Regions from separate parts of the Frankia sp. CeTa3Moorea genome, predicted to be linked through region 2. Evidence: predicted binding sites of a transcription regulator. Region 2 holds the regulator's gene; the other holds the start of a gene.

Region 1 (9,643 bases), on a different contig from region 2:
GGCGAGGCCCAGCAGACCCGATTCCCCGCTGTGCACCATGTCCGGAAAACGGGCGACCTCGGTAGGCTCGCCACCGCCGGCCGGGCGACGCAGGATACGGCCGCTGTCCCGTTCGCTGATCAAGGCGTCCCCGGAGGGGAGGAAGGCGACATCCCAGGGCGTCGCGAGACCCGTGGTGATGATGCGCAACTCGGGCTGCGGGCTGTCGCGACCCGCCGACGGTGCGGTGGTGGCCGGCTTCGACGACTCGGCCGGCCAGGGGCGGCCACCATTCCCGCCGCAGGCGGATACGCCGAGGCCCACCAGGGCGAGAATGGCGCTGACCAGGACGAGGCAGCGCACGGGAGGACAACGGGGAGATTCGGGGCGGCCCGCGACTAGGCCAGCCTTTGCCGCGGCGGCGCGGCCGGGCTTAGGAGACGTGACGGGCGGCAAGGACCGTCAGTAGCATCACGATCGCGATCAGCGCGACGATCACCTGCGGTGACATCTGGAAGAAGCTCTGGCGCAGGTACTCGCGCGAGGCGCGGCAGGTGGGACACCGGCCTTCGACCACCAGTCCGGCGCAGCGCGCGCAGACGAGATCCTCGCTGCCCATAGCGCCTCCTTCTCACCCGGGACGGATGCCATGATCGGGCGATCGTCGCACTTCCCCGGGGTGGGGACAACACCCGGACGTTTCGGATGGAGCACGACCGTTGGCGACACGCACGATCGACCTCCACGTTACGCCCGCGCACGGTGGCGTGCCGCTCCGTCAAAGGTCGACCGGGCGAGCGGTGACCCGCCCGGGGCTGTTCTCGGAGATTCCGGTCGGGTGTTAACCTGCGGCCCCCGACCTTCGTCACGCCCTACCATGCGGCTACTGAAAGTCATGGGAGTGCGGGAAGGCGCAATGATCGTTTTGAGTTCCGTGAGCAAGCGGTACCCGAACGGCGGCCGGCCGGCGCTGATCGATGTCACCGCGGAGATCGGTGCCGGTGAGTTCGTCTTCCTCGTGGGGTCGTCCGGATCGGGTAAGACCACATTGCTGCGATTGCTGCTGCGGGAGGAACGGGCGACGTCCGGCCGGGTGCTGGTGGCCGGCCGTGACGTCGCGCGGATGCCGGACCGCGGGGTGCCCCAGCTGCGCCGGCTGGTCGGCTGCGTCTTCCAGGACTTTCGCCTGCTACCGAATCGGACCGTGGCGGCGAACATCGCGTTCGCCCTCGACGTGGTCGGCCGTCCTCGGCATGTCGTGCGCAGCGTCGTGCCGGAGGCACTCGACCTGGTCGGCCTCGCGGAGAAGGCGGACCGGTATCCCGATGAACTCTCCGGAGGCGAACAGCAGCGGGTCGCAATCGCCCGGGCGTTCGTCGGCCGTCCTCGGGTACTGCTGGCCGACGAGCCGACCGGCAACCTCGATCCGAACACCAGCATCGAGATCGTGAACCTGCTCGACACTGTTCATCAGGCCGGCACCACCGTCGTGATGGCCACCCACAACGCGTCGCTCGTCGACGCGATGCGCCGCCGGGTGCTCGAGCTGAGCGACGGCGCGCTGATCCGGGACGAGGCTCGCGGGCGTTACAACCAGGATGATCTGGTGGTGCCGATGATTCCCCGGCCCGGGCCCCGGGTGCCGGCCGACCGGGTCCGCTGATGCGACCGGGTCTGCTGGCGTCGCTGCTGTGGACGGGCCTGCGTCGCAACCTGGCGATGACCTGCGCTATGATCATCACTGTCGCGATCTGCCTGGCGTTGCTGGGGTCGGGCCTGCTCCTGCGGGCGCAGGTGCACACCATCGACAGCTTCCTGCTCGACCAGATCGAGGTCGTCGTTGATCTCTCCGATGGCATCACCCCGGGCGAGCGGTCTGCCCTCGAGGCCGAGATCGCGGCGGATCCACTGGTCGTCGACGTGCGGTACGAAAGCAAACAGCAGGTGTACGACCGTTTCCGCCGGGACTTCCGTGGATCGCCCGACGTCCTCGCCGGTGTCGGACCCGACGACCTGCCCGCGGCGCTACGACTTACGCTCACCGATCCGCGAGCGGCCCGCGACATCGTCGTCACCTACACCGGCCTCGACGGGGTGGAAGCTGTGCGCGACCAGCGCGGCCTGCTTGACCCGTTGTACCGGTTCCTCGACGCCTTCACAGCGGGCGCCTTCGCCCTCGCCGCCGTGCAGGCCTTGGCGTCCTTCGCCCTCATCTACACGATGATCCGGATCTCGGCGCATGCTCGGCAGCGGGAGACTTCGATCATGAAGATGGTCGGTGCGTCCAACGGAACAATCCGGGCCCCGTTCGTCTTGGAGATCGCGGCGGTGGGGCTGGTTGGCGGGCTGTTCGCCACGGGCGTGCTCGCGCTGGCCAAGATCTACCTGGTGGACGGCCGGTTCGCGAAGCAGACGATGTTCCCCCTGTTCGGTTGGTCGGCGGTCTGGGAGACCGCGGCCGTCGTGCTGGGGGTCGGTGTGCTCGCCGCCGCCGCGATGGCTTCGGTGGCGCTCCGCCGTCATCTACGGGTCTGAGGCGTCATCCGTCGCTCGGCCCCGGTCCGCTTCGACTCGAACTGGACATCATCCTCGAGGAATACTTCCTTGAGATAATCTTCGGGTGAAACCTCATATTGGCGTCCCTCCGGGCTCGTCCAGATGAAATGTCCAGGCCTGGGCTGGCACACGGACCATCCCTTCTGCGTGGATTGATCGGGAGATGATGTATCCGGCCGCCCCTGTCTTCTCGTAGCACCTTCCTCGGCGCCACGCCTGGGCCGCTTTTCATCCGCGTGTTTCAGCCGGTGATGCCTCCGGAATTTTGGCCCGAGGTTCCGCTCGCTCGTCTGGCCACCTCGACGATGCGACCTGCGATGATCAAGATCGCAGTGAATGGAAGGCTTCTCACATCCCGGAAAGACACATGTAGGGTTTCGAGTTCGAACATGACGAGCCAGGGCGGCTGAGGGAAATCGACGCCGGCTGACCTCCAGGACTCGTCCTTCCGGCGGATCCATCAGTATCCGCCGCCATGTGCACCGGGGGTTCTCGGCCATCTCGCGAACGAGGCCGTCCGGTATCGGGCCATAACCGGGAAGTTCCGCCGGCTGTTCCGACATACCCAGCAGACAGGAAGCCGATACGACCACCTGCGTCTCGATACTGACACGGTCACGATTCTGCCCCATCAGCAGGTCGTAGAAAACGTCGGCCCGACGCTGGTCGAGCCCGCGACCGTCCTGCGCACCGCCTGCTCTCCTCGCCAGAAGGTCCACCCGTCGAAACGCCGCGAGCATGCGGTCTGCCGGAAGCGATGCCGAGACGCGGCCCGTACCATCCGGCTCGGCCCGCACCGTCACCTGACGCGCCTTCGCCGCCCTGCGGCGACGCTGCTCCGCGCCCTGAGGGTCTACCACCACCACACGCCGTCGCACGGCGGCCGCGAACGCTGCGTGGCTTGGCCGCCCACCCCGGCGCAGAACCGTCTCCGCCACGTCCGCGGCTTGGCTGTCCGACAGGTTGGCCGTCAGTCGTTCCAGCACGGCCAGCCGCTGGGAATCCAGCTCACCATGTTCAAGAGCAGTCAGCGCGGCCGGCATGCGGCGGACGACGCCAACCGCGAAACCCAACTGCTGGTTTCCCGACGCTGATGATATTCTCAGCTCGGCAGCCAGTTCGTCTCCCGCGAACTCGTGAAATCCCCTGGCAGCCCCGCTCTCATCCTCTTCCGTGGGCGGCCGTAGCTGCGCGAACCTCGCTCTCACGAGCAGCCGTGCCGCCTCCCAGCGCGCGATCTCCCGACCGATCGCCACATCCGCTCGGAGACATCCGTCCGCGTCGAATTCAGCTACACGACGACCATAAACCATCGATGAGTCCAGGCGACGGGAAAGAGAACCACTGTCGTCGACCCCGGTGTCGCGGGGGCCCAGGGCCTCTGCTTCCTCGCGCGGGCTGGACTCGTCCGAACTGGGCTTACCCGGACTGGACTGTGAGCCGGGCCGAAGCGATGAACCGGGTCTGGTCGCTGGATGCATCATGCCGCCTGTCATGGGCACTTGGAGGGAACGGTTGGATCTGCTGGCAGGAACCGCCGCCGATTTGCCCGAACACTCCGATCATCGAACATGTGTTCGAGTATAGTACTCGCTGGCACCGTTCATCAAGTCCAGCGTCGTCAAGTCCATCGTCTCGACGGCCGGGCAAGCTCGACAGCCGAGCAAGGAGGTGGAAGGTGTTGAACGCCCAAGTCGCCGCCGTGGCGGCTCCTCCGCGGGGCGCGCTGACGGCGCTCGTCGCCCTACGGAGCGCTCGGCGACGTCACCCGGGCCACGCCGGCGACCGACGATGGCGCTCACATGATCGATACCATGAGTGTCCTCGCGGTGGAGCCGGGCGTGTCACCGACGCGGGAGGCAGGACGTAGGTTCGGAGAAGATTTCGCGAACGGTGTGGGAAGAGGGACAGGACAGTGCCGAGGGAGACGGGGCGCAGACTGATCGCGCAGAACAAGCGCGCCCGGCATGACTACGACATCCTCGACACCTACGAGGCTGGGCTGGTGCTCCGTGGCACTGAGGTGAAGGCGCTGCGGGCCGGGCGGGCCTCGCTCGTCGACGGGTTCGCCCAGATCAGCGATGGTGAGATCTGGCTGCACAACGTGCACATCCCCGAGTACACCGAGGGGACCTGGACGAACCACGCCCCCCGCCGCAAGCGCAAGATGCTGCTGCATCGGGCGGAGATCGAAAAACTGGTCGGTAAGACCCAGGAGGGTGGGCTCACGCTGGTCCCGCTCTCGCTCTACTGGAAGGACGGGCGGGCGAAGATCGAGATTGCGCTGGCGCGTGGCCGCAAGTCGTACGACAAACGGCACGCGATCGCGGAGCGGGACGCGGCCCGGGAGATCGGCCGGGCGATGGGCCGCCGAGCCAAGGGGCGCTACCTTTGATAGCCAGCCGTCCATGACACCGTCCGTGGGGCCGCCGATGTTCCTGTCGACGTTCCTGTCATGGTTCCCGTCGTCGTTATTTCGTCGTCGTGCCGCGGATTCGCCGGTTCCGGCACCATCCGAGTCGCCGTGACCGCCTCCGACGGCGACCGGCTGGCGCAGCTCGAGGCCCTGCTGAGCGCACAGGGTGAGGCGGTGCTGGCGGCGGCGGTCGCGGCATTTGCCGAGGATGAGCGTGCTGGTGGAGGCGCGGCCCGGGAACTGGCTGTCGGTGCCCGCCTGCGCGCCGAGGGCGTGTCCCCCGCGCTCCTCGCCTCCGCGTTCACTCAGGCGGAGCTGAGGCGGCGCGCGATGGTCAAGTTTGCCCGGGCCGATCGGATGTTCTTCACCCGAGCCGGGTTGGAACAGGCGTCCTCGCAGGCGGCGGCCGAGCATCGGGCCGCGCGGTTCACCGGCCTAGGCCGGCTCGCCGACCTGTGCACGGGGATCGGCGGGGACGCGCTGGCCCTCGCCCGGGGCCGGGAGATCATGCTCGTCGACCGGGATCCGGTTCATCTGCGGATGGCCGCGCTCAACGCCGCCGTCCACGCGGCCGAGGGCACGACCGCGCCGCCTTCGACCCTTCCGTCCACGACCCTTCCGTCCACGACCCTTCCGTCCACGGCCGTTCCGTCCACGGCCGTTCCGCTCACGGGATCGGCCGTGCCGACGGGATGCCTCGAGACGCGCCTGTCCGACGTGCGGGAGGTGGACCTCTCCGGATGCGACGCCGTGTTCGTCGATCCGGCCCGGCGTGCCGGCGACCGTCGGTTGGCGTCGCGGGCGAGCGAGCCGCCGCTGGCCTGGTGCTTCGGGCTTGCCGACAAGGTTGCGGCTGTCGCGGTGAAGGCCGCGCCAGGGCTGGCGACGGAGCTGGTTCCCCCCGGCTGGGAGATCGAGTTCGTGGCCGACGGACGGGATCTCAAGGAGGCCGTGCTGTTCTCACCGGCCCTCGCGACCGCCTCGCGTCGCGCCACTGTGCTGCCCGGGCCGGGCGGCTCGGCCTCCCTGCGGGCCGGGGGAGCGCCGGCGAGCCTCACCGGGACCCCGGATCCAGTCCTCCCGGCGGATACGGGTCCGGCGGGACCGGCGGGACCGGCGGGTCGGGTCGGCGAGGTCGCCGATCGGGTAGCGGCTCCGGGCCGGTTCCTCCACGATCCGAGCCCGGCGGTCACTCGGGCGGGCCTGGTCGGCGAGCTCGGGCGGCGCCTCGGAGCCTGGCAGATTGATCCAATGATCGCCTTCCTGACCTCCGACGAGGCAGTGACGACCCCCTTCTCCCGCCTGCTGCGCATCGAGGCCGAGCTGCCCTTCGACGTGCGCCGGATCGCGGACCTGTTGCGGTCTCGTGAGATCGGGTCGCTGGACGTCCGGCGACGCGGCCTCGCCGGCGACGTCGAGGAGATCCGCCGCCGGTTGCTACCCCGCCGTCGTGATCTGATTCCCGGTGGACCGGCTGTCACCGTGGTGATGACGAGGCTGCGTGGAGCTCCCTGGGCCTTCGTCTGCACCCCGGCATCGGATGTCGGGGCGGTGGCGACTGACCGATCCTCATGAGCGACCGATCCTCATGACCGACCGATCCCGGTGGACGCCATCGGGGGCGAAACAGGAGTGACGTTCATGCGTGTTGCCTTCGTCGGACTGGGCACGATGGGATTTCCCATGGCCGGTCACCTGGTTCGGGCCGGGTTCTCCACCACCGTGTTCAACCGCACGGCCGCGACCGCGGCACGCTGGGCCGAGGAACATTCCGGCCGGATCGCGCCGTCGCCCGCCGCCGCGGCGACTGAGGTCGACGTCGTCTGCCTCTGCGTCGGTGCCGATGACGACGTCCGCGAGGTCGTTCTCGGTACCGACGGGATGCTGGGAGCGCTTCGGCCCGGTGCGATCATCGTCGATCACACGACGACCTCCGCGGAACTCGCGGAGGAGATCGCAGCGCGCACCGCCGAGGTCGGCGTCGGTTTCGTCGACGCCCCGGTCTCCGGCGGGGAGGCAGGTGCCGTGGCCGGCCGGCTGAGCATCATGTGCGGTGGGGATCCTGAGACGATCGAGCGGGCCAGGCCGGTGCTCGCCGCCTACGGCGCGACTATCACGAGGGTCGGGCCGGTCGGTAGCGGACAACTCACCAAGATGGTCAATCAGATTCTGGTGGCGGGAGCCGTCGAAGGGGCGGCCGAGGCCATCAACTTCGCTATTGCCGCCGGTCTGGACACCGATCTGGTGCTTTCCGCCGTGGCCGGCGGCGCCGCCAACTCGTGGTACCTGGCGAATCGTGGTCAGACCATGGTGCGCGACGAGTTCGATTTCGGGTTTGCGGTCGACTGGATGCGCAAGGATCTGCGGATCTGCCTTGCCGAGGCGGGTCGGCGTGGTATCCCGCTGCCGATGATCGAGCTGGCCGAGCGGGATCTCGCCGCTGCCCAGGCGGACGGCGAGGGTGGTCTCGACACGACGGTCGTCATCCGGCAGCGGCGCCGTGCGACCAGGCCGGGCGGCGCGGGTGGCGCGGGTGGCGAAGTCTCCCCGGCTTCCTGATCATGGAGCCACAACGGTGCCGGTCACTGTGGCGATCAGGCAGCCGGTGACGGTACCGGTCGCCACGACGAGCGGGACGATCCGGCCGAGATGGAGCAGGCACAGGCCCCCGATCAGGGCTCCGGCGAACATGGCGACGGGGCCGGCGAACCGCCGCGCCCCACCGCGGCCCATTCCCCCACCGAGCCGGGAGTCGATGATGATCCCGGTCAACGTGCTGGTCAGCACGTTCGTCGGGATGTCCGGAACGGCTATCCGCCGAGCCGTCGCGTGCTGCAGGCCCATCGCGAGGGCCAGCGGGAGGATGACGGTATAGGGCCGGGCCTCGGGGATCTCAGGGATCTCGGGTTCCGTGCCGAGTCCCTGGGTGACCAGCGCGGCGATCAGCGCGCCGGCCATCAGCCCGGTCTGCGCGGCCATCGCGATGATCAGCCACGAGAAGCGACGACCGCCGATTATGGTCACCGTGCCGATCCGTCCGGTGATGACGGCTCCGGCCAGGAACCCGGCCAGGGCCAGCGCCGACAGGTCGGCGGACAGGCCCGGGGCCCCGGCCAGCGCAAAGGCCAGCAGGACGACGTTTCCGGTCATGTTGGCCACGAATACCCGGCCGAGTCCGAGAAAACTGACCGCGTCGACGAGACCGGTGAGGATCGCCAACGCCACCAGCAGCGCCGGCAGCCGTCGACGCTGGTCGGGGGACGGCCGCATGGGCACAGTTTCACCGAGTGACGGCCGGTACGGCGGGAGGCGGGAACTCCCGGCGCCTCTGATCTCGGCGCCTCTGATCTGATCTGATCTGATCTGATCAGATCAGATCAGAGGCGCAACGGACGGACCGGAGCCGCGGCGAGCGCGGGAGTGCTCCGCCAGTCGACCCCGGGAACGTCGATGTAGAGCTCGATCTCGTTGCCATCTGGGTCGAGGATGTACAAGCTGTGGGTGACCGTGTGATCCGACGCGCCGACGATGGTCACATCCGCGTCGTGCAGACGGGCGAGCACCGCGCGCAGTTCGTCATCGCTGTCGCCAACCTTCAGTCCGAAGTGGTACAACCCCACCCGCCGGCCCTGGGGTATGGCCGCCGCGTCCTCGCCGACCTCGATGAGGAGCAGCTCGTGGTGGGTGCGTCCGGAGGAGAACGCGGCGGCGGGGGCCCGCAGTGGGTTGCCGTCCGCGCCCGCCGGGTCGGGAAAGATCTGCCGCCAGCCGAGTACGTCCCGGTAGAAGGCGCTGGAACGCCCGATGTCCCGGACGTAGAGGACGAGATGTCCCAGTTCCTTGATCTTCACGGTGATCTCCCGAGGCGCTGGTCGTCTGGTAGCCGTTATCCATACAACAACTCCGTACAACGGCGTTGCCCGCGACGGCATGCCCACGGGGCCCGGCCGCCGTGACGCCCGCCCGCCACGGCCCGCCACGACCCGCCGCATCGGAAACCCGTTGGTACGCGGGGTGCCCGACGTGGGAACATGGAGCTGGCGTCCGAGCGTTGGATGCAGTGACGCGCGCGATGGGCCGGGTTGGCAGGAGCGTCTGTCGGCTGGTGCTGGCGCCCGCGTCGTGCGGTATGCTAAAACGCCGTAACTGATCCGAACTTGGGGGTGACCGGCTTCGACTCCGGACGTCGAGGCAGGGGAAGCGGGCCGAGGATGAGCGGTTATCTCGTTAACGATCCGTTCAGAACAACAGCTGCCAACAAGACGCAGCCCACTACCCCCACTTACGCGCTCGCCGCTTAAGAGGGACTAGGTAGTCGTCAGTCTGGGAGAGCCTCCGGCCCAGAATCTGACGTCGCTAGGAGGATCACCGGCTGACCCGGTCGCGGGGTCGGTCGGGACATCAAACAGCGACTGAGCCTACGTCGGCTTGCCTGCGTGTCCGACGGGGCTGAGAAACAAGTAGCAGGATGCGCCCGGAGAAGCCCTGTGTCGGGGCCGGAGGACGCGGGTTCGATTCCCGCCACCTCCACCACTTGGAGTGACAATGCCCTGACCTGGGTAAATAGATGAACTCTATGAGATTAGATCGTTGATCGAGTGGAGGATATCCAGGTCAGGGCATTGATCGTTTGGTTCGATTCCCCGAACGTACCGGCGGACCTTGGCTGCGGAACGTAGTTTCGGGGATTGG
Region 2 (18,162 bases):
GATCCGTCTTACCTGCCGAACTTCTTCGACGATTCTGGGGACGGTTTCGACCTGGAGGATCGCGCCGCGTTGCGGCGGGTTCCCGGTCTCGCCACCGAGCTCGACGACGTCACCGAGGTCGAGTACCGGCAGCTGCGGCTGGAGCGTGTCGTCCTCATCGGCGTATGGACGTCGGGTTCCCCGCGGTCGGCCGAGAGCTCCATGGCGGAGCTCGCGGCGCTCGCCACGACCGCCGGTTCGGTGGTGCTCGACGCGCTCGTGCAGCGTCGCGACCGGCCGGATGCCGCGACTTACGTCGGTTCGGGCAAGGCCCGCGAGCTCGCCGAGGTCGTCGCGGCGACCGGCGCGGACACGGTGGTCTGCGATGGCGAGCTCACCCCGGGTCAGCTGCGGCAGCTGGAGGAGGTCGTCAAAGTAAAGGTCATCGACCGGACGGCCCTCATCCTGGACATCTTCGCCCAGCACGCGACCTCTCGCGAGGGCAAGGCCCAGGTCGAGCTCGCGCAGTTGCAGTACATGCTGCCCCGGCTGCGTGGGTGGGGTGAGTCGATGTCGCGGGCCGCGGCCAGTGGCGGCGGCCGGGCGCCCATCGGTACCCGCGGTCCCGGTGAGACGAAGATCGAGACCGATCGTCGGCGGCTGCGGGCCAGGATGGCGCGGTTGCGCCGCGAGCTCGCCGCGATGACGACCGTGCGGGAGACCAAGCGTTCCGCCCGGCGGCGGGGCGAGGTCCCCAGCGTGGCGATCGCCGGTTACACCAACGCCGGTAAGTCGTCGCTGCTCAACCGGCTGACCGGCGCGGGTGTCCTGGTCGAGGACGCGCTGTTCGCCACCCTCGATCCGACCGTGCGGCGGGCGACCCTGCCGGACGGCCGGGCCTTCACCCTGACCGACACCGTCGGATTCGTCCGGCATCTGCCGCATCAGATCGTCGAGGCGTTCCGCTCGACGCTGGAAGAGGTCGCCGATGCCGATCTCATCCTGCACGTTGTGGACGGATCATCGCCGGATCCGGCCGCGCAGATCTCCGCCGTGCGCGAGGTTCTCAACGACATCGACGCGGGCGGCGTTCCCGAGCTGATCGTCGTCAACAAGGTGGACGCCGTGGAGCCGACGGTCGTCGCGGGGCTGCGCCAGCTCGCCCCGGACGCCGTGTTCGTCTCGGCACGCACGGGCGAGGGGCTGGCCGCGCTGGTCGACGCGCTCTGTGCCCGGGTGCCGCATCCCGACGTGGAGATGCGCGTGCTCGTGCCCTACACCCGGGGCGACTTGGTCTCCCGGGTGCACGCGAACGGCGAGGTGCTCACGATGGAGCACACTGAGACCGGTACCCGGCTGTCCGCCCGGGTTTCCTCGGGACTCGCGGCGGAGCTGCACGCCTACCGGGCCTGAGCCCAGGAGCGATCAGACGCGAGGCAACCCGGCCGGCCGCCCGACGGGCGGCCGGCCGATCCACATCAAACCCTGCGGAGCACAGCCACGATCCGGCCGAGGATGGTCGCATCCTCACCGGGGATGTCGGCGAAGGCCGGGTTCTCCGGATGTAGCCAGATCTTGCCGGCCCGAACCCGCAGACGCTTGACCGTCGCCTCCCCGTCGATCATTGCGGCGACGATCTCCCCGTTGTCCGCGACCGGCTGCTGGCGGACGACCACCCAGTCACCGTCGCAGATCGCCGCGTTGATCATCGAGTCGCCGACGACCCGGAGCAGGAACAGAGTGCCCTCGCCGACGATCTCCCTGGGTAGCGGGAAGACGTCCTCGACCGCCTGCTCGGCCAGGATCGGGCCACCGGCGGCGATCCGGCCCAGCACCGGCACGTAGGCCGCGTCCGACTTGCTTCCTTCGGTGGTGCCCGGCGCCGCCTCACCGACGATGGGAATCGTGCCCGCCACCGTCGTCGCGCCCGCGCCCACATCCGCGCGTCGCCGGGGGTGCTCGACGGTCAGCACCTCCATCGCTCTCGGGCGGTTCGGGTCCCGCCGCAGGTAGCCCTTCTCCTCGAGCACCTTGAGCTGGTGAGCCACACTACTGGTGCTGGTGAGGCCGACCGCCTCACCGATCTCCCGCACGCTGGGCGGATATCCGCGCCGCTCCACCGCGGCCCGGATGACCTCCAGCACCTTGCGCTGCCGGGGGGTCAGGCCCGCGTCCGCGGGGCCTTCGGGAAAGGCTCGCACGTTGCCGCGGGTTCCGCCCCGGCGCGTACCCCTGCCTTGGCTAGTCATCGCTTACCGCTCTCCTCGTCGCGTTTTTCTTCCGCCGTGCGGCCACCGGCCGGCCGGTGGCCGCACGGCGGACCGTCCCGCTCCGGAAGCCGTCACCCACCGACTCGCCGCCGTCCGTGACCGAGGGAAACCGCCCGGTTCACACCCGATCGACTCGACGGTAACCGGCGGGTCGCAGAATCTCAAACGTCTGTTCGAGCGTGTTCCTGGCGGTTTCCGGTTCCCGATGCGACAATCGACCACGCGTTCGATCGAACGAAGGTTCGATCTTCGGCGTTCGGTGTCGTCGGAACGGGAGGGTGCCATGGGATCCGCACACAGGGCGCGGGTCGTCGACCTGTCGACGGCCAGGGACCGGGCGGGTCGCCGGCCGGCGGGATACCCGCCGGGTCGCCCGCCCGCACCCCCGCCGCTCCGGCTGACCCGGCGGGGTCGGGTGGTGGTGGTATCGATTGTCGTGGCGGTTGTCGTGGCGGTGGCAATCATGATCATGCCTGGGGTGTCGATCGCCGGGCCGGATGCCGCGGAGGCGCCGCGGCGCCATCTGGTCGTGCCGGGGGAGACGCTGTGGGCGGTGGCGGTGGCGCTCGACGAGAGCGCCGACACCCGGGTCGTGGTGGACCGGCTGATGCGGCTGAACCACCTGCGGTCGCCACTGATCACCCCGGGCCAGTCGTTACTCCTTCCCTGACGCCCGGCTTCCCCGGCTTCCCGGGTCCACGAGTGTCTCGGCGCGGGGGCTCGCGCACCGTCGTCTTTCGTCCACGTGCGGTGCCGCGTGCGGTGCGGACCACACGGACCATACGGGGGTGCTGTCCCCATCTCTGGGGCCGTGCGCTACCTTGGACACAACATCTGGTGCTTACCGGGGTGTAAGTCACCCACAGGTTGTTCCACAGGTCTTCCACGGGGAGCTGGCGGTCCATCCACAAGGTGGTCCGTCCGGCGTGGATGCCGGGTCCTCAACGGTGTCCCGTCGTCCCCGGTCCGGGGCGGTCGGCTCCGGCGCGGGCGAAGGAGGCGTAGCGCGTGCGGTGCCCGTTCTGCCGGCATCCGGACAGTCGCGTCGTCGACAGTCGGGAGGCCGAGGAGGGTTCGGCGATCCGCCGCAGGCGGTCCTGCCTGTCCTGCGGTCGCCGGTTCACTACGATGGAGGAGGCGTCCCTTCAGGTTCGCAAGCGCAGCGGGGCGGCCGAGCCGTTCAGCCGGGCCAAGGTCATCGCCGGTGTCCGCAAGGCCTGCCAGGGCCGGCCGGTGCGGGATGATGATCTCGCGCTTCTGGCGCAGCGGGTAGAGGATGCCGTCCGCTCGTCGGGGTCGGCGGAGGTGCCCGCGGAGGCGATCGGCCGGGCGATCCTCGGTCCGCTCCGTGAGCTCGACGAGGTGGCTTATCTCCGCTTCGCCTCGGTGTATCTGGCCTTCGAGTCGTTGACCGACTTCGAATCCGCGATCGTCGCGTTGCGCTCCGAGGCCGCCGGACCTCCCACCACGCGGGATGGACCAGCTCGACCGGTCCCGCGCGGCGCCGTCGATGCCTCGCCGGTGACCGGCACCCAGCAGGTACATAGCAGGTAGGGCCGGGACCACCCGGCCGGAAGCGTCCTACATCGCCCTGGTTCGTCGTGCCGGCCCGGTCCCGCCGGCGATGGGTGACATCCCGCGTCGCGGCCGTGCGAGGACCGCGGACCTCCCGGACGGCACACCTGCGGCCCGGCTCGACCTGGCTGGTGCCGTTCGTCATGCGTGTTCGCCGTGCGCGTGCTCGTCCCCGCGGGCACCGCCGTGCGCCGAGGCCCGGCCCCGCACCGTCCCGACGTCCGCTGGCGGCGGCCCGGGGCGGGGATGCCCACAACACATTGTTGAAGGTTGAAGCTGACGAGTGAAGACGAGGAGCGTCATGACCGACAGCCGCGGCACGAAGCCGAGCAGGTCAGCGGCGAAAGCGAGTGGGTTGAAGATCCAGCGGTCACGCACCACCGCCGGCGTCCACCCGTACGACGAGGTCACCTGGGAGTCCCGGGACGTCGTCATGACCAACTGGCGGGACGGCTCGGTCAACTTCGAGCAGCGGGGAGTGGAGTTCCCGCAGTTCTGGTCGGTGAACGCCTCCAACATCGTTACCAGCAAGTACTTCCGCGGGGCGCCCGGCACGCCGGGGCGGGAGTGGTCGCTGCGGCAGTTGATCGACCGGGTCGTGCACGCCTACGGCGCGGCCGGCCGCGAGCACGGCTACTTCGCCTCGGGCACCGACGCCGAGATCTTCGAGCACGAACTGGCCTGGATGCTGCTCCACCAGGTCTTCAGCTTCAACTCGCCGGTCTGGTTCAACGTGGGAACCCCCGCGCCGCAGCAGGTCTCGGCGTGCCAGCCCTATGATGCCCTCGTCAGCACGCCGTCCGGTCTGGTTCCCATCGGCGCCCTGGTGGAGGAGGACGCGGTGGGGACGAAGGTCTTCGACGCGCACGGTCTGACCCAGGTGATCGCGACCAAGTCCAACGGCGTCAAGGACGTCCTGCGGATCTGGACGAAGGCCGGTCACGCGCTCGACGTCACCGCCGATCATCTGGTGTGGCGGAGCACCTCCGCGGGTGCCGGGGCCTTTGTTCCCGCCGGCACGCTGCGGGCCGGGGACACCCTCGAGTGGCATCGCACCATCGCCCCTGGCGAGGGTGAGATCACCTCACGGGAGATCGCCGAGGCGGCGCTCGCGGGCCGGCTGCAGGCGGACGGTTTTGTTGGTCGGTACGCCGGTACGAACGCCTCGCTGACCATCGAGGCGATGACTGTGCCGACCTGGCTGTATGACGCTCCGCTGCCCGTTGTCGCGGCCTATCTGCGCAGCCTGTTCCAGGCCGATGGCTACGTGTCCCGCCGGGAGCGCTCGACGCTGATCGGGCTGGACATGATCAGCGAGGGCCTCATTCGCGGGGTGCAGGGCCTGCTCGCCCGGTTCGGCATCTTCGCGCGGGTACGCCGCGAGGCGGATCCGCGACCCGACCGCCACGACCTCTGGAGCCTGGGCATTCAGAACGCCGGTGACCGGCGGACATTCGCGGACGAGATCGGCTTCCTCGACCCGGTGAAGGCCGCGAAGCTGGAGGCGTCGTTCGATCAGCCCGGCCGGGCCGCGGAGCCGGTGAAGCGGTTGCAGATCGAGCGCATTGAGCCACGCGGGCCGATGCCGGTCTACGACATCCAGACCGACAGCGGCGAGTACCTCTCCGCCGGCCTACGTGTGCACAACTGCTTCATCCTCTCCGTGGACGACACCATGGAGTCGATCCTGAACTGGTACCGGGAAGAGGGGCTGATCTTCAAGGGGGGTTCCGGGGCCGGGCTCAACCTGTCCCGCATCCGGTCCTCGAAGGAGCTGCTGTCCTCCGGGGGCACCGCGTCCGGGCCGGTGAGCTTCATGCGCGGCGCCGACGCCTCGGCGGGTACGATCAAGTCGGGTGGCGCGACCCGGCGGGCGGCGAAGATGGTCGTGCTCGACGTCGATCATCCCGACATCGTCGAGTTCGTGGAGACGAAGGCCCGGGAAGAAGACAAGATCCGGGCGTTGCGGGACGCGGGCTTCGACATGGATCTCGGCGGCCGCGACATCGCCTCCGTGCAGTACCAGAACGCCAACAACTCCGTCCGGGTGACCGACGAGTTCATGCGGGCGGTCGTCGACGGCGGCGGCTTCGACCTGCGGGCCCGCCTCGACGGCCGCGTCCTGGAGACGGTGGACGCCCGCGGGCTGTTCCACACGATCGCCGAGGCCGCGTGGGCCTGCGCCGATCCCGGCATCCAGTACGACGGAACGATCAACGACTGGCATACCTGCCCCGAGAGCGGCCGGATCAGCGCCTCCAACCCGTGCAGCGAGTACGTGCACCTGGACAACTCCAGCTGCAACCTGGCCTCGCTGAACCTGCTGAAGTTCCTGCGCCCGGACCGCAGCTTCGACGCCGAGGCGTTCGTCGCGGCGGTCGAGCTGATCATCACCGCGATGGACATCTCGATCTGCTTCGCCGACTTCCCGACGCCGGAGATCACCAGGGTCAGCCGGGCCTACCGACAGCTCGGCATCGGCTACGCCAACCTCGGTGCCCTGCTGATGGCCAGCGCCCGGGCCTACGACTCGGACGGCGGCCGGGCGCTGGCCGCATCGATCACCTCGCTGATGACGGCCACCGCCTACCGGCGCTCCGCCGAGCTCGCCGGGATCGTCGGCGCCTACGACGGCTTCGCCCGCAACGCGGGCGCGCACCGGCGGGTGATGCGCAAGCATGCCGCCGCGAACGACGCGGTGCGCAGCGTGCACGCCGAGGACTCCCGGGTCCTCGCCGCCGCGTCCCGGGAATGGGCCCGGGCGCAGACCGTCGGTGAGAAGCACGGATGGCGCAACGCGCAGGCCAGCCTGCTCGCCCCGACGGGCACGATCGGTCTGGCGATGGACTGCGACACCACCGGCATCGAGCCGGACCTCGCCCTGGTGAAGATGAAGAAGCTGGTCGGCGGCGCCAGCATGAAGATCGTGAACCAGACGGTCCCGGCGGCCCTGCAGGCGCTTGGTTACCCCGAGGAGACCATCGAGGCGATTGTCGAGTACATCGCCGAGCACGGGCACGTCATCGACGCTCCCGGCCTGCGTCCAGAGCACTACGAGGTGTTCGACTGCGCCATCGGGGACCGCGCGATCTCCCCGATGGGCCATGTCCGCATGATGGCCGCGGTACAGCCGTTCCTCTCCGGCGCGATCTCGAAGACGGTGAACATGCCCTCGACCGCCACGGTCGCCGACGTCGAGCAGATCTACCTGGAAGGGTGGCGGCTGGGTCTGAAGGCCCTCGCCATCTACCGGGACAACTGCAAGGTCGGCCAGCCGCTGACCGACGTCAAGGGGGCGAAGCAGGCCGCCGAGCTGGCCGCCACCCCAGCTGGCACGGGAGACGGGGCCGGGACCGCCGGCTCCGCCGGGACCGCCGGCTCCGCCGGGACCGCCGGCTCCGCCGGCTCCGCCGGGACCGCCGGCTCCGCCGGGACCGCCCCGGTGGAGGTCGAGTACCGGCCGGTGCGCCGCCGGCTGCCGAAGACCCGCCCGTCGCGGACGGTGTCCTTCTCCGTCGGTGGGGCCGAGGGTTATCTGACCGCCGGCTCCTACCCGGACGACGGCCTCGGTGAGGTCTTCATCAAGATGTCGAAGCAGGGGTCCACCCTGGCGGGCGTGATGGACGCGTTCGCGATCGCCATCTCGATCGGCCTGCAGTACGGCGTGCCGCTGGAGGCGTACGTCAGCAAGTTCATCAACATGCGGTTCGAGCCGGCCGGGATGACCGACGACCCGGACGTGCGGATCGCCCAGTCGATCATGGATTATCTGTTCCGTCGCCTCGCGCTCGACTATCTCGACGCCGATCAGCGGGCCGAACTCGGCATCTCGACCGCGGCCGACCGGGCCCGTCGGGTCGCGGGTCACTACGGTCCCGCGCCGGCCGTGGCGGCCGGCGCGGGACCGGCGCAGCCCGCCGGGATCGACGACCCGGCCGGATCCCAGGGGGCCGCGGTGACCGGATCCTCGGCTTCCGTCGCCGATCGGGGTGACCCGGGCGTCCCGCCCGGTCCGGCGGTGGGGAACGGCCCGGCGTACGTGGCACGGGAGTTGCGGCTGGCACCGCCCGGTGAGTCGCTCGTCGCGCAGACCGTGGTCGATGCTCCGCTCTGCTTCACCTGCGGGGTGACCATGCGGCCAGCCGGTAGCTGCTACGTCTGCGAGCAGTGCGGTTCGACCAGCGGCTGCAGCTAGGCGTCGCAGCGGCCGGTCCGACCGGGTGCCCGGTCCGACCGGGTGCCCGGTCCGAGACAGCGCTCGGCGGTGTGGCTCAGCGCTCGGCGGCGAGGAGGTCGACCAGGAGCGCCGCGGTCCAGGAGAACCGGTTGCTGCCCGCGCCGGAACCGTCGAGGGGTGAGTAGTACTCGAACATCGCCCCGGACGAGGCGATCATGTCGATCGTGTTCTGGCGCAGGTTCTCCGCGGCGTCGAGCCGGCCGTAACGCTCCAGCCCGTCGGCGATCAGCCAGTTCATGTTGACCCAGACGGGACCCTGCCAGTAACACCGGGGAAGGAAGCCCGGGTCGTCGAGCGGCACGCTCGCGATGCCGAACCGAGACCAGTAGCGCGGTGAGGTGAGCGTCTTGACCATCTCGTCGACCCGGTCCTCGGGCACGACCCCGGCATAGAGCGGCAGGAACCCCGAGATCGTCTCGTGGCGCAGCAGCGTTCCCGTCCGGAAGTCGCGGCTGTAGTAAGTGCCGTCGGTGTGGAGCCGCTCGATCGCCTCGCGCGTCCTGTGCATGGACCGCCGCAACCGGGCGGGGATGGTCTGGCCGATCTCGGCGGCGATGGCGGTGAGGTGCTCGTTGGCCCGGATGAGGATCGCGTTGAAGGCGACGTCCTGGACGAGGGGGACGATGGTCCGGCGGATCTCGCGGAAGTTGTAGTGCGCCCGCCGCAGCTCACGCACGATCCGGTAGAGCGTGAACAGGTCTCCCGAGGTGAGCCGCTCGTCGGGGGGGACCTCCTTGGAATCGCGCCGCAGCGCGTCCATGGCGTCGCCGCCGTTGATCCGGCGCAGTGCCCGCACCCCCAGCGGAGCCGCCGGTCTGGTGATCTCCATCCAGGCCGGCGTGTTGTCCATCCCCGACTCCCAGGAGTGGACCAGTGTGACGAGACCGTCGTCGTCGGGGTCGCGTTCGAGGTAGAGCCACGTATGGAAGCGCAGCAGGCCGGGGAGCAACGCGCGGTAGAAGGCGTCGCGGGCGGATGGCGTCATCATGGCGGCGATCCGGACGGCGGCTTCGGCGATCATCGGCGGCTGGGTGACCCCCGTGCTCTGCACTCCGCCGGCCGTTGTGGTCACCCGGTCGCAGCGCCAGCGCTGCGGACCGGCGTGATAGAAGTCCGAGGTCTCCGCGAAGATCACGTGGGGGATCATGCCGTTTGGCCACTGGCCTCGCAGCAGCGAGAGGACCTCCTTGGCGGCCCGTCCCGGGTCGAGATGGCGCAGTCCGATCGCGATGAAGCAGCTGTCCCAGAGCCACTGGTGCGGGTAGAGCGTCGGGGAGGGCCGGGTGATGTCGCCGAGGTCGTTGTCTCGTAGCACGTCGATCGCGGTTTCCCGTAGTGCCGCCAGGTCTGCGGGAAGGCTGGGGACGGACATCGTGTGAGAGTAGCGGTTACACGCTGTGCACAGAGGCAGGGCCCGTCGGGTGTGGCCCGCCTAACGGAATCGCCGTTCTCGAGTGCCTCGGCGTGGGGGCGGCACCGGGTGGCGTGGGTGGGCACCGGGGCGGCGTCGGCGGCGCCCGCGTCGGCCCGCCGGTCGTTCCGTCTCGGTGGAGAGCCCGGGGCCGGGTCGCGGGTGTCGGCTTGCCGACTACCGTTACGGGTTAGCACCGACCGGTGATCGTCGGAAAATATGGCACGGATGGCAGAACACAAAAAACTTCTACGATGAGTAATGTACCTGTTGCTTATGGTTGTCGCTGGCCTGATCCGCAGGGTGCGCGGCCACTGGAGAAGCTCAGGAGAGTTCGCGGTTCGCGCCACAGGGCGGAATCTGCCAGGTAGTCTTCGCGGCAGCGAGTGCAGCGTCTCGAGGGCTAGGGTCTACACTGCTTGGTAGGCCCGGCGATCGCTGATGTCCGGGTGTGCCTGCACGGGGAATGGTTCCGCGTCTTCGTTCGTTACCTCCCACGTGCACAGAACGAGACGACCCACCCGCACCGACCATCGGATTTGCCACTGATGACGCTGCCTGCTCTGGAATTTGCCGAGCGCACCGATGACAACCGCCCGCGCAGCCCGCGGCGCGCCCGTCGGGCCGCTCCTCCTGTCCGCACCGCTCCCAGCCGTTCGCTGGCCGCTGTTCCCGACGATACCGACGAGCTCGACGCGGGCGCGGTGGCCGAGGTCATCGCCCGTGGTCGCGAGGCCGGCGAGATCAGCCGCTCCGAGCTGCGTGACGCGCTCGAGTCCGCGGACCTCGGTATCGAACTGTTGCCCGTTCTCATCGCGCGCATCAACGCCGCTGGCGTCGAACTCCTCGACGAGGAGGATGCGAGCGATGACGCCACCGCCGCCAGCCGGTCCACCGCCGAACACGCGGGTACCGCCGACCTCGTACGCATGTACCTGCGCGAGATCGGCAAGGTGCCGCTGCTCAACGCCGCCCAGGAGGTCGAACTCTCCAAGCGGGTCGAGGCGGGCCTGTTCGCCGAGTACAAGCTCGAGAGCGTCCCCGACCTGCCCGCCGACCTTTGTCGTGACCTCGGTCTGCTCGTCAAGGACGGCCATGCCGCCAAGCAGCAGCTCGTCTCGGCGAACCTGCGGCTGGTGGTCTCCGTCGCCAAGAAGTACAGCGGTCGCGGGATGACCTTGCTGGACCTGGTCCAGGAGGGCAACCTCGGCCTTATCCGCGCGGTGGAGAAGTTCGACTACGCCAAGGGCTACAAGTTCTCGACCTATGCAACCTGGTGGATCCGCCAGGCCATCGGCCGGGCGCTCGCCGACCAGGCGCGGACGATCCGCATCCCGGTCCACGTGGTCGAGCAGATCAACAAGATTACCCGGTTGCAGCGCCAGCTCGTCTCCACGCTCGGCCGTGAGCCGACCGACGAGGAGCTCGCCCTCGAGCTGGACATGCCGATCGAGCAGGTGGTGGAGCTGCGCCGGTATGCGCAGGACACCGTCAGCCTGGAGACCTCGGTCGGCGACGACGGCGACTCCGTGCTCGGCGACTTCATCGAGGACTCCGACGCGACCTCCCCGGCGGACGCCGCCTCCTACGGCGCCATGCAGGACGAGATCGATAACGTCCTCGGTGGCCTGAGCCCGCGGGAGCGCGAGGTGATGCGGCTGCGCTTCGGTCTCGCCGACGGCAAGCAGCACACCCTCGCCGAGGTGGGCAACCGGCTCGGCCTGACCCGTGAGCGCATCCGTCAGATCGAGCGGGACACGCTTCGGGAGCTGCGCAAGCCCGCCGTCGCCGGTCGGCTGCGCGAGTTCCTCGACTGATCGATCGGGCGAACGCACCTCCGGTCGGGTCCGCGGGGCACGTGCACGGGTGCACAGTGCCGCACAGGTGCACAGTGCGGCACAGGTGCACGGGGGTGGAAGACAGGAGTACCGCGATCATGGCGGTCACGCCATGATCGCGTGATCGATGAAAGCCGGATCTTCGTTTTTGCCGGGCGAAGATCCGGCTTTGCCGTATCAGGCTCCGGGTTCGGCCTCGGGTTCGGCCTCCTCGCCGGATCCGGTGCCGGGTTCCAGCGTGGTTCCCGTCCTCGGCTCCGGCGCCGACCGCCGGGACCGGGCCGAGGCGGCGGCGAAGGGCAGCAGGGCATCGGGGTTGGCGACCGAGTCGAGGCTCACGGCCTCGTCCAGGGCGGTTCCGGCGAGCAGGCGCTTCACCGGTACCTCGAGCTTCTTGCCGGTGTGGGTCCGAGGGATCTCGGTGATCTCGATGATCCGGTCGGGGACGTGGCGTGGGCTGAGTTCGGCGCGCAGAACCTCGCGCAGCCGGGCGGCCACCGCATCGGTCAGGCCGGGCTCGGTGAGGACGACGAAGAGGAGCAGCTCGCCGTGCCCGCGCTCGTCCGCGGTGTCGACCGCGAGGCTGTCTGCGATCCCGGGGGCCCGCTCGACCACGCTGTAGAGCTCGCTGGTGCCGATCCGGACGCCGCCGCGGTTCAACGTCGCGTCCGAACGTCCCTGGATGACGACGGCACCGGTAGGCGTGATCCTCGCCCAGTCCCCGTGGCGCCAGACGCCGGGGTAGACGGAGAAGTAGCTCTCCCGCAGCCGGCCGCCGTCCGGGTCGGCCCAGAAGCACAGCGGCATGGACGGCATCGGCGCGGTCACGACGAGCTCACCGACCTCGTCAACGACCTCCTCGCCGGCCTCGTCGAAGACGCGCACCGCGCAGCCCAGCGCGCGCGATCCGATCTCCCCGGCCCGCACCGGCATCGTTGGCAGGCCTGCCACCAGCGCCGTGCAGACGTCGGTGCCACCGCTGATTGACGACAGCATCACGGTCGGGCTCACCGCTTCGTACACCCAGGCATAGCCGGCTGCGGACAGTGGCGATCCGGTCGATCCGACGGTGCGCAGCCTGGACAGATCGGCGAACTCGCGCGGGACCAGCCCGGCGTCCTCGCAGGCCTGCAGGTAGCCCGCGGACGTGCCCAGGCACGTGAGCTCCAGGGCCTCCGTCAGACCGAACAGGGTGCCGAGCGCCGGGTAGCCGGGCGCTCCGTCGTAGAGCACGACGGTCGCGCCGACGAGCAAACCGGAGACCAGGTAGTTCCACATCATCCAGCCGGTCGTGGTGAACCAGCAGAACCGGTCGTCCGGACCGAGATCGAGGTGCAACGCCAGCGACTTCAGGTGCTCCAGCAGGATGCCGCCGTGGCCGTGCACGATCGCTTTGGGGGGGCCGGTCGTGCCGGACGAGTAGAGGATCCACAGCGGCGCGTCAAAGGCGACCCGGGTGAACTCGGGCTCGGAGGTCTCCGAAGCCATCAGCTCGTCCCAGGTGAGCAGTCCCGGTAGCCCCGCGGCCCGGGCCCGGGAGAGCGCGTCCGGCCACAGGTACGGCACGATCACGCTTGCCCCGAGTCCCGGCAGGTCGCCGGCGAGCGCGGCGAGGGCGGCGAGGGTGTCGTAGCTCTTCCCGCGGAAGCTGTAGCCGTCAACGCCGATCAGGACCTTCGGGTCGATCTGGCCGAACCGCGCGCGCAGGGCCGTCGGGCCGAGCTCCGGCGAGCATGACGACCACACCGCGCCGATGCTGGCGGCGGCCAGCATCCCCACCATCGCGTAGACGGTGTTGGGCAGCACGGCGCAGACCCGATCACCCTCGGCGACACCCAGGCTCCGCAGTCCCGCCGCCGCCTTCGCCACCTGCCGGCGCAGCTCGTCCCAGGACACCACGGCCGTGGCACCGTCCTCGCGTACGGCGATGACGGCCGGAGCTGGCCCGCGCCGGGTGAGCGCGTTCTCCGCGTAGTTTACCCGGGCACCGGGAAACCAGACCGCGCCGGGCATCGCCGCGTCGGCGAGCGCCGGACCGGTGCCGCGGTCCCCCTCGACCGCGCAGAAATCCCAGATCGACTCCCAGAACGCGTCCAGGTCGGTAACCGACCACTCCCACAGGCGCGTGTCGTCGGCGAGCTCAACCCCCCGCTCGGCAGCGAGCCAGGCGCGGTAGTTGGTCACCGCGGCCTGGCTGATCCGACGGGGAGGCGGTTCCCACAGCGGCGTGCCGGCAGCCACCGGCCCACCACCACGGCCGGCCGGCTGCCGCCCGTCCTCCCTCGCCGTATAGTCCGGTGTCACTCGGTCTGCTGCCACGGGCACTGACCCTAGGCCATTCCGGGCAGATCTACGTGCCTCATCGACGGCTCCGGATCCTCGTCACCGACACCACCGCTACCTCCGGGAGCGTGATCGGGCTACGGTCGACAGATGAGTGTCCCGGGCGATTCCGAGCGGCGGGCCGACGGTCGCCCGCCGGCCGAGCCGCTGGCCGAGCCGACGGTCGTGACCTGGGATCCGGCCATGGCCGGCTACGACTTCGGGCCGGCGCATCCGCTGCATCCCGTGCGGCTTGAGCTCACCATGGACCTCGCTATGAGTCTCGGCGTTCTCGACGCACCGGGCATCCGGATCTCCAGGCCGACCCTCGCCTCCGACGACCTCATCGGCCTGATCCACGATCCGGTCTACCTGAGCGCGGTCCGTGCCGCGCCCGACCCGGCGCAGGCAAGGTTCGCGGCCCTGTTCGGCCTGGGCACAGCCGACAACCCCATCTTCGAACGGATGCACGAGGCCGCCGCGCTCATCACCGGTGGCACGGTCGAGGCGGCACGGGCGGTGTGGAGCGGGCCGCCGCGGCACGCCGTGTCGATCGCCGGGGGGCTGCATCACGCGATGCCGGGAATGGCGAGCGGATTCTGCATCTACAACGACCCGGCGATTGCGATCGCCTGGTTGCTCTCCGCCGGAGCCACCAGAGTGGCGTACGTCGACGTGGACGTGCATCACGGCGACGGCGTGCAGACGGCGTTCTACGACGATCCGCGGGTGCTCACCATCTCCCTGCACCAGACGGGGAGCACCCTCTTCCCGGGCACCGGATTCCCGACCGAGGTGGGTGCTCCCGCCGCGGAGGGCACCGCGGTGAACGTGGCGTTGCCCCCCGCCACCGGCGATGCCGGCTGGCTGCGCGCCTTCTCCGGGGTGGTGCCGGTGCTCCTGCGGTCCTTCCGGCCGCAGGTGCTGGTGACCCAGCACGGCTGCGACACGCACGCCTTCGACCCGCTGGCCGATCTGGCGCTGTCGGTGGACGGCCAACGGGCCTCCTACGACCTGCTGCACGCGCTGGCCCACGAGGTCTGCGACGGGCGCTGGCTGGCCTGCGGCGGTGGCGGGTACGCGCTGGACACGGTCGTGCCGCGGGCCTGGACGCAGCTGCTGGCGATCGCCGGCCACGTGCCCCTGGATGCCGGCCGCGCCCTGCCGGAGGACTGGCGGTCCGCGGCGCCGGGACGGGTGCGGGCGGCGACCGGGCAGAAGTCCCTCGGCGCCGCCGCCATGCCCCGGGCGCTCGGGGACGGGGTGAGTGTCCGGTACCGTCCCTGGGACGCGGGCGAGGGAGACCCCGACGATCCGTTGGACCGGACGGTGGCGGCGACCCGGCGTCAGGTGCTGCCGTTGCACGGCCTCGACCCCACCGTCGACCGTTGAGCACGGAGTAAGAGCTGAGCACTGCGTGAGAACCGGGTGAGCGCCGCGTGAGCACCGAGCCTCCGGTCGTCTATCCGGTCGAGTGGGAGGCCGACGTCATCCTCAGTGACGGCGGCACCGCCCACATCCGCCCGATCCTGCCGACGGACGGCCCGCTGCTGCGGACCTTCTGGACCCGGCTGTCGACCCAGTCGATCTACTTCCGGTTCTTCGCCGTGCGCCGTGCCCTGAGCGACGCCGACATCCAACGGATGACGACCGTCGACCAGCGGCTGCGCGGCGCCATCGTCGCAATGATCGGCGACGACCTGGTCGCGGTCTCCCACTGGGAGAGCACCGCCGCACGGCCGACCGAGGCGGAGGTCGCCTTCCTGGTGGAGGACGCCCAGCAGGGACGAGGGCTGGGTTCGGTGCTGCTGGAGCATCTTGCCGCCGTGGCCTGGGACCGCGGGATCCGCCGCTTCGACGCCGACGTGCTCGGGGAGAACCAGCAGATGATCCGGGTCTTTCTCGATGCCGGTTACACGGTCTCGAGGACCTGGGACTCGGGCGCGGTCCGGCTGTCCTTCGAGATCACCCCCACCCAGAAGTCGGTCGGGGTGATGCGGGCCCGGGAGCACCATGCCGAGGCCGCCTCGATCGGTCGGCTGCTGCATCCGCGCGCGATCGCCGTCATCGGTGCGGGGCGGTCCGCCGGGTCCGTGGGCAACGCGGTCCTGCGTCACCTGCTCGCCGGCGGCTTCGACGGCCCCGTCTAGCCGGTAAACCCGGCCGCGGCCGCGGCCGCAGCCGGCGGCGCGGTGGCGTCGATCCAGGCCTACGCCGGCATCGAGGACGTGCCGCGTCCGGTCGACCTGGCCGTGGTGTGAGTGCCGCCCGCGCAGGTGCCTGACGTCGTCACCGCCTGCGGGCGGGCCGGGGTCTGGGGGCTGGTCGTCCTCACCGACCAGCGCGACGCCGCCGCAGACGCGGCCCTGGTGGCCGAGGCCCGGGCGGATGGCATGCGGGTGGTCGGCCCGGCGAGCATGGGCATCCAGAATCCGGCGGCGGGGTTGAACGCCTCGATGGTGCCCCGGATGCCCCCGGCCGGCCGCATCGGCTGCTACTCCCAGTCGGGTCCGTTCGGCCGGGCCATCCTGGCGGCGGCCGCGCGCGAGGTCGGTCTGTCGGTCTTCGTCTCCGCCGGGGACCGGGCCGACGTGAGCGGTAACGACCTGCTCCAGTACTGGGAGGAGGACCCCGGGACCGACGCGATGATTATGCATCTGGAGACCTTCGGTAATCCCCGCAAGTTCGCCGCGCTGCGCCGGGTGGTGGGCTACGCCCAGTGGCGGGCACGCCCGATCGGCACCGTGCCGACGACGGCGGTGCGGGCAGACGAGGCGCGTTCGCTCGTCGCCGGACTCACCGGTCGCCTTCCGGAGGATCAGGCCACCGCCCTGCTGGACTGCTACGGCGTTACGGTGGAGCCGGCCGTCCTGGTGACGTCCCCGCGCCGGGCCGTCGAGGCGGCGGGCCAGCGCGGCTATCCGGTGGCGCTCAAGGCGCGGCCGCGACCCTACCGGCATCGTCCGGACCTGCGCGGTCAGCGTCTCGACCTGCCCGACGCGGCAGCCGTGCGGGCGGCATGGGCGTCGCTGCGCTCCCAGCTCGGGGTGGAGGTGCCGATTGTCGTCCAGCGGATGGCGCCGGTCGGCGTGCCGGTGGTCGTCGGTTCCGAGGAGCATCCCCGGTACGGTCCCCTGGTCTCGTTCGGCCTCGCGGGCCCCGCGACCGAGCTGCTGGGGGACCGCGCACACCACATCCTTCCCCTTACCGACGTCGACGCGGCGCGCCTCGTGCGTTCGGTGCGGGCGGCGCCGCTGCTGCTGGGATACCTCGGCTCGACGCCGGTCGACATCGCCGCGCTGGAGGACCTGGTCCTCAGGATCGCCCGGCTCGCCGACGACGTGCCGGAGGTGGTTCATCTCACGTTGGATCCAGTGATCGTGTCGACTGGGCGGGTGACCGTGCTGTCCGTGGAGATCGTCGCTGGGCCGTCGGCGCCCCGCGCGGACGTCGGACCTCGGCGGTTCTGGACACCGAACCGCCCGACTCCGGACGGGGCGACTACCCGGGGCGGTTCAGCACAACATGCGCACGCCGTCCACAATCGTTTCCCATGACGTCGCCGCACTCCGCGCAGCCGCCCGTCTGGCCCGCTTCCGGCGCATTCCCGATGCTCTCCCCTGATTCTGCGGGAGCTGCCGGGACGCCTGGTACCCCCGTAGAGGGGATGCCTGGGCAGGCGTCTCTCGTGCCGATGTACCGGCCGGCGAACGTCGGGCTGTCGGAGGCGCTGCCGGTGGATCTGGGGCCGGTGGATCTGGGGCCGGTGGATCTGGGGCCAGTGGGCGCGGGGCCCGCGGGTGCGCGCTTCTCCGTGAGCCCCCCGGGATCCGCCTCCCGGCCATCGGGCGTTGTTCCGTCCGGCCAGGGGGATGTCTCCCCGGGACCGACTCCGGTCACCCGGTCCCAAGGGGGACCGCCGGCCGGCCCACACACCAGCCCTGGACCACACACCAACCCCGGCCCACGCGCGCATCCCGGCCCGAATCAGGTCCCCGGCCCTAAGCACGCTCCCGGCCCGGATACCGGCCCCCGTCAGGACCGGGGAGCCGGCTCCGAGCTACCCGAGCTACCCGAGGGCTGGCCCATGGTCGCCCGGCCGGCCGCTCCGGCCGTGACCGCCGAGCCGGTCATACGGGATGTCATCGACGGCACCGAGCCGCGCCGCACGCCGGATACGCCAGGGATGCGCCGGTCCGATCCGGCGGGGCTTCCGGGACCGGGCCGGGCCGGTTTTCCCCCGCCCGGACACGCCCCGGGAACCGACCCCGTGGCCACGTTCGTGATGCTGGACGCGCTGTTCGCGTGGGCCCCGGCCGGTCTCGCCCTGCTCGACCGGGCCGGGCGGTTCCTGCGGGTGAACGACACACTCGCCCGGTTCGACCGCCGGCCGGTCCACGAGCACCTCGGCCGTACCGTCTCCGAGCTCCTCGGCGACACCGGCCAGGAACTCGACGCTCTGCTGGCACGGGTGCTGCGCACCGGCGAGCCGGTGGTGGACCTGGAGGTCGTGGTCGCCACCGATGGTTC

The links. Region 2 encodes LexA, which represses DNA repair genes until DNA is damaged. Its sites were predicted from a motif close to CGAACNNNNGTTCG; they were not measured.
Region 1: AC08OV_RS07730 (HNH endonuclease signature motif containing protein) is a predicted target of LexA. The motif match lies at 4,102-4,115, and genes of this name have one in related genera.

Annotation. Positions count from the first base shown of each region.
Region 1 is NZ_CDXDOR010000027.1:34,024-43,666, forward strand. It holds partial or broken gene AC08OV_RS07710 (PQQ-dependent sugar dehydrogenase) at 1-342, opposite strand, end outside; gene AC08OV_RS07715 (hypothetical protein) at 413-598, opposite strand; gene ftsE (cell division ATP-binding protein FtsE) at 896-1,642, shown strand; gene ftsX (permease-like cell division protein FtsX) at 1,642-2,514, shown strand; gene AC08OV_RS07730 (HNH endonuclease signature motif containing protein) at 2,499-3,848, opposite strand; gene smpB (SsrA-binding protein SmpB) at 4,451-4,930, shown strand; gene AC08OV_RS07740 (THUMP-like domain-containing protein) at 4,991-6,526, shown strand; gene AC08OV_RS07745 (NAD(P)-dependent oxidoreductase) at 6,593-7,510, shown strand; gene AC08OV_RS07750 (YoaK family protein) at 7,511-8,221, opposite strand; gene AC08OV_RS07755 (VOC family protein) at 8,329-8,802, opposite strand; RNA gene ssrA (transfer-messenger RNA) at 9,111-9,484, shown strand.
Region 2 is NZ_CDXDOR010000036.1:12,589-30,750, reverse strand. It holds gene hflX (GTPase HflX) at 1-1,392, shown strand, start outside; gene lexA (transcriptional repressor LexA) at 1,458-2,228, opposite strand; gene AC08OV_RS09190 (LysM peptidoglycan-binding domain-containing protein) at 2,533-2,919, shown strand; gene nrdR (transcriptional regulator NrdR) at 3,258-3,803, shown strand; gene AC08OV_RS09180 (vitamin B12-dependent ribonucleotide reductase) at 4,126-8,019, shown strand; gene AC08OV_RS09175 (amylo-alpha-1,6-glucosidase) at 8,096-9,433, opposite strand; gene AC08OV_RS09170 (sigma-70 family RNA polymerase sigma factor) at 10,021-11,289, shown strand; gene AC08OV_RS09165 (acetoacetate--CoA ligase) at 11,488-13,629, opposite strand; gene AC08OV_RS09160 (acetoin utilization protein AcuC) at 13,744-15,024, shown strand; partial or broken gene AC08OV_RS09155 (GNAT family N-acetyltransferase) at 15,072-17,189, shown strand; gene AC08OV_RS09150 (SpoIIE family protein phosphatase) at 17,720-18,162, shown strand, end outside.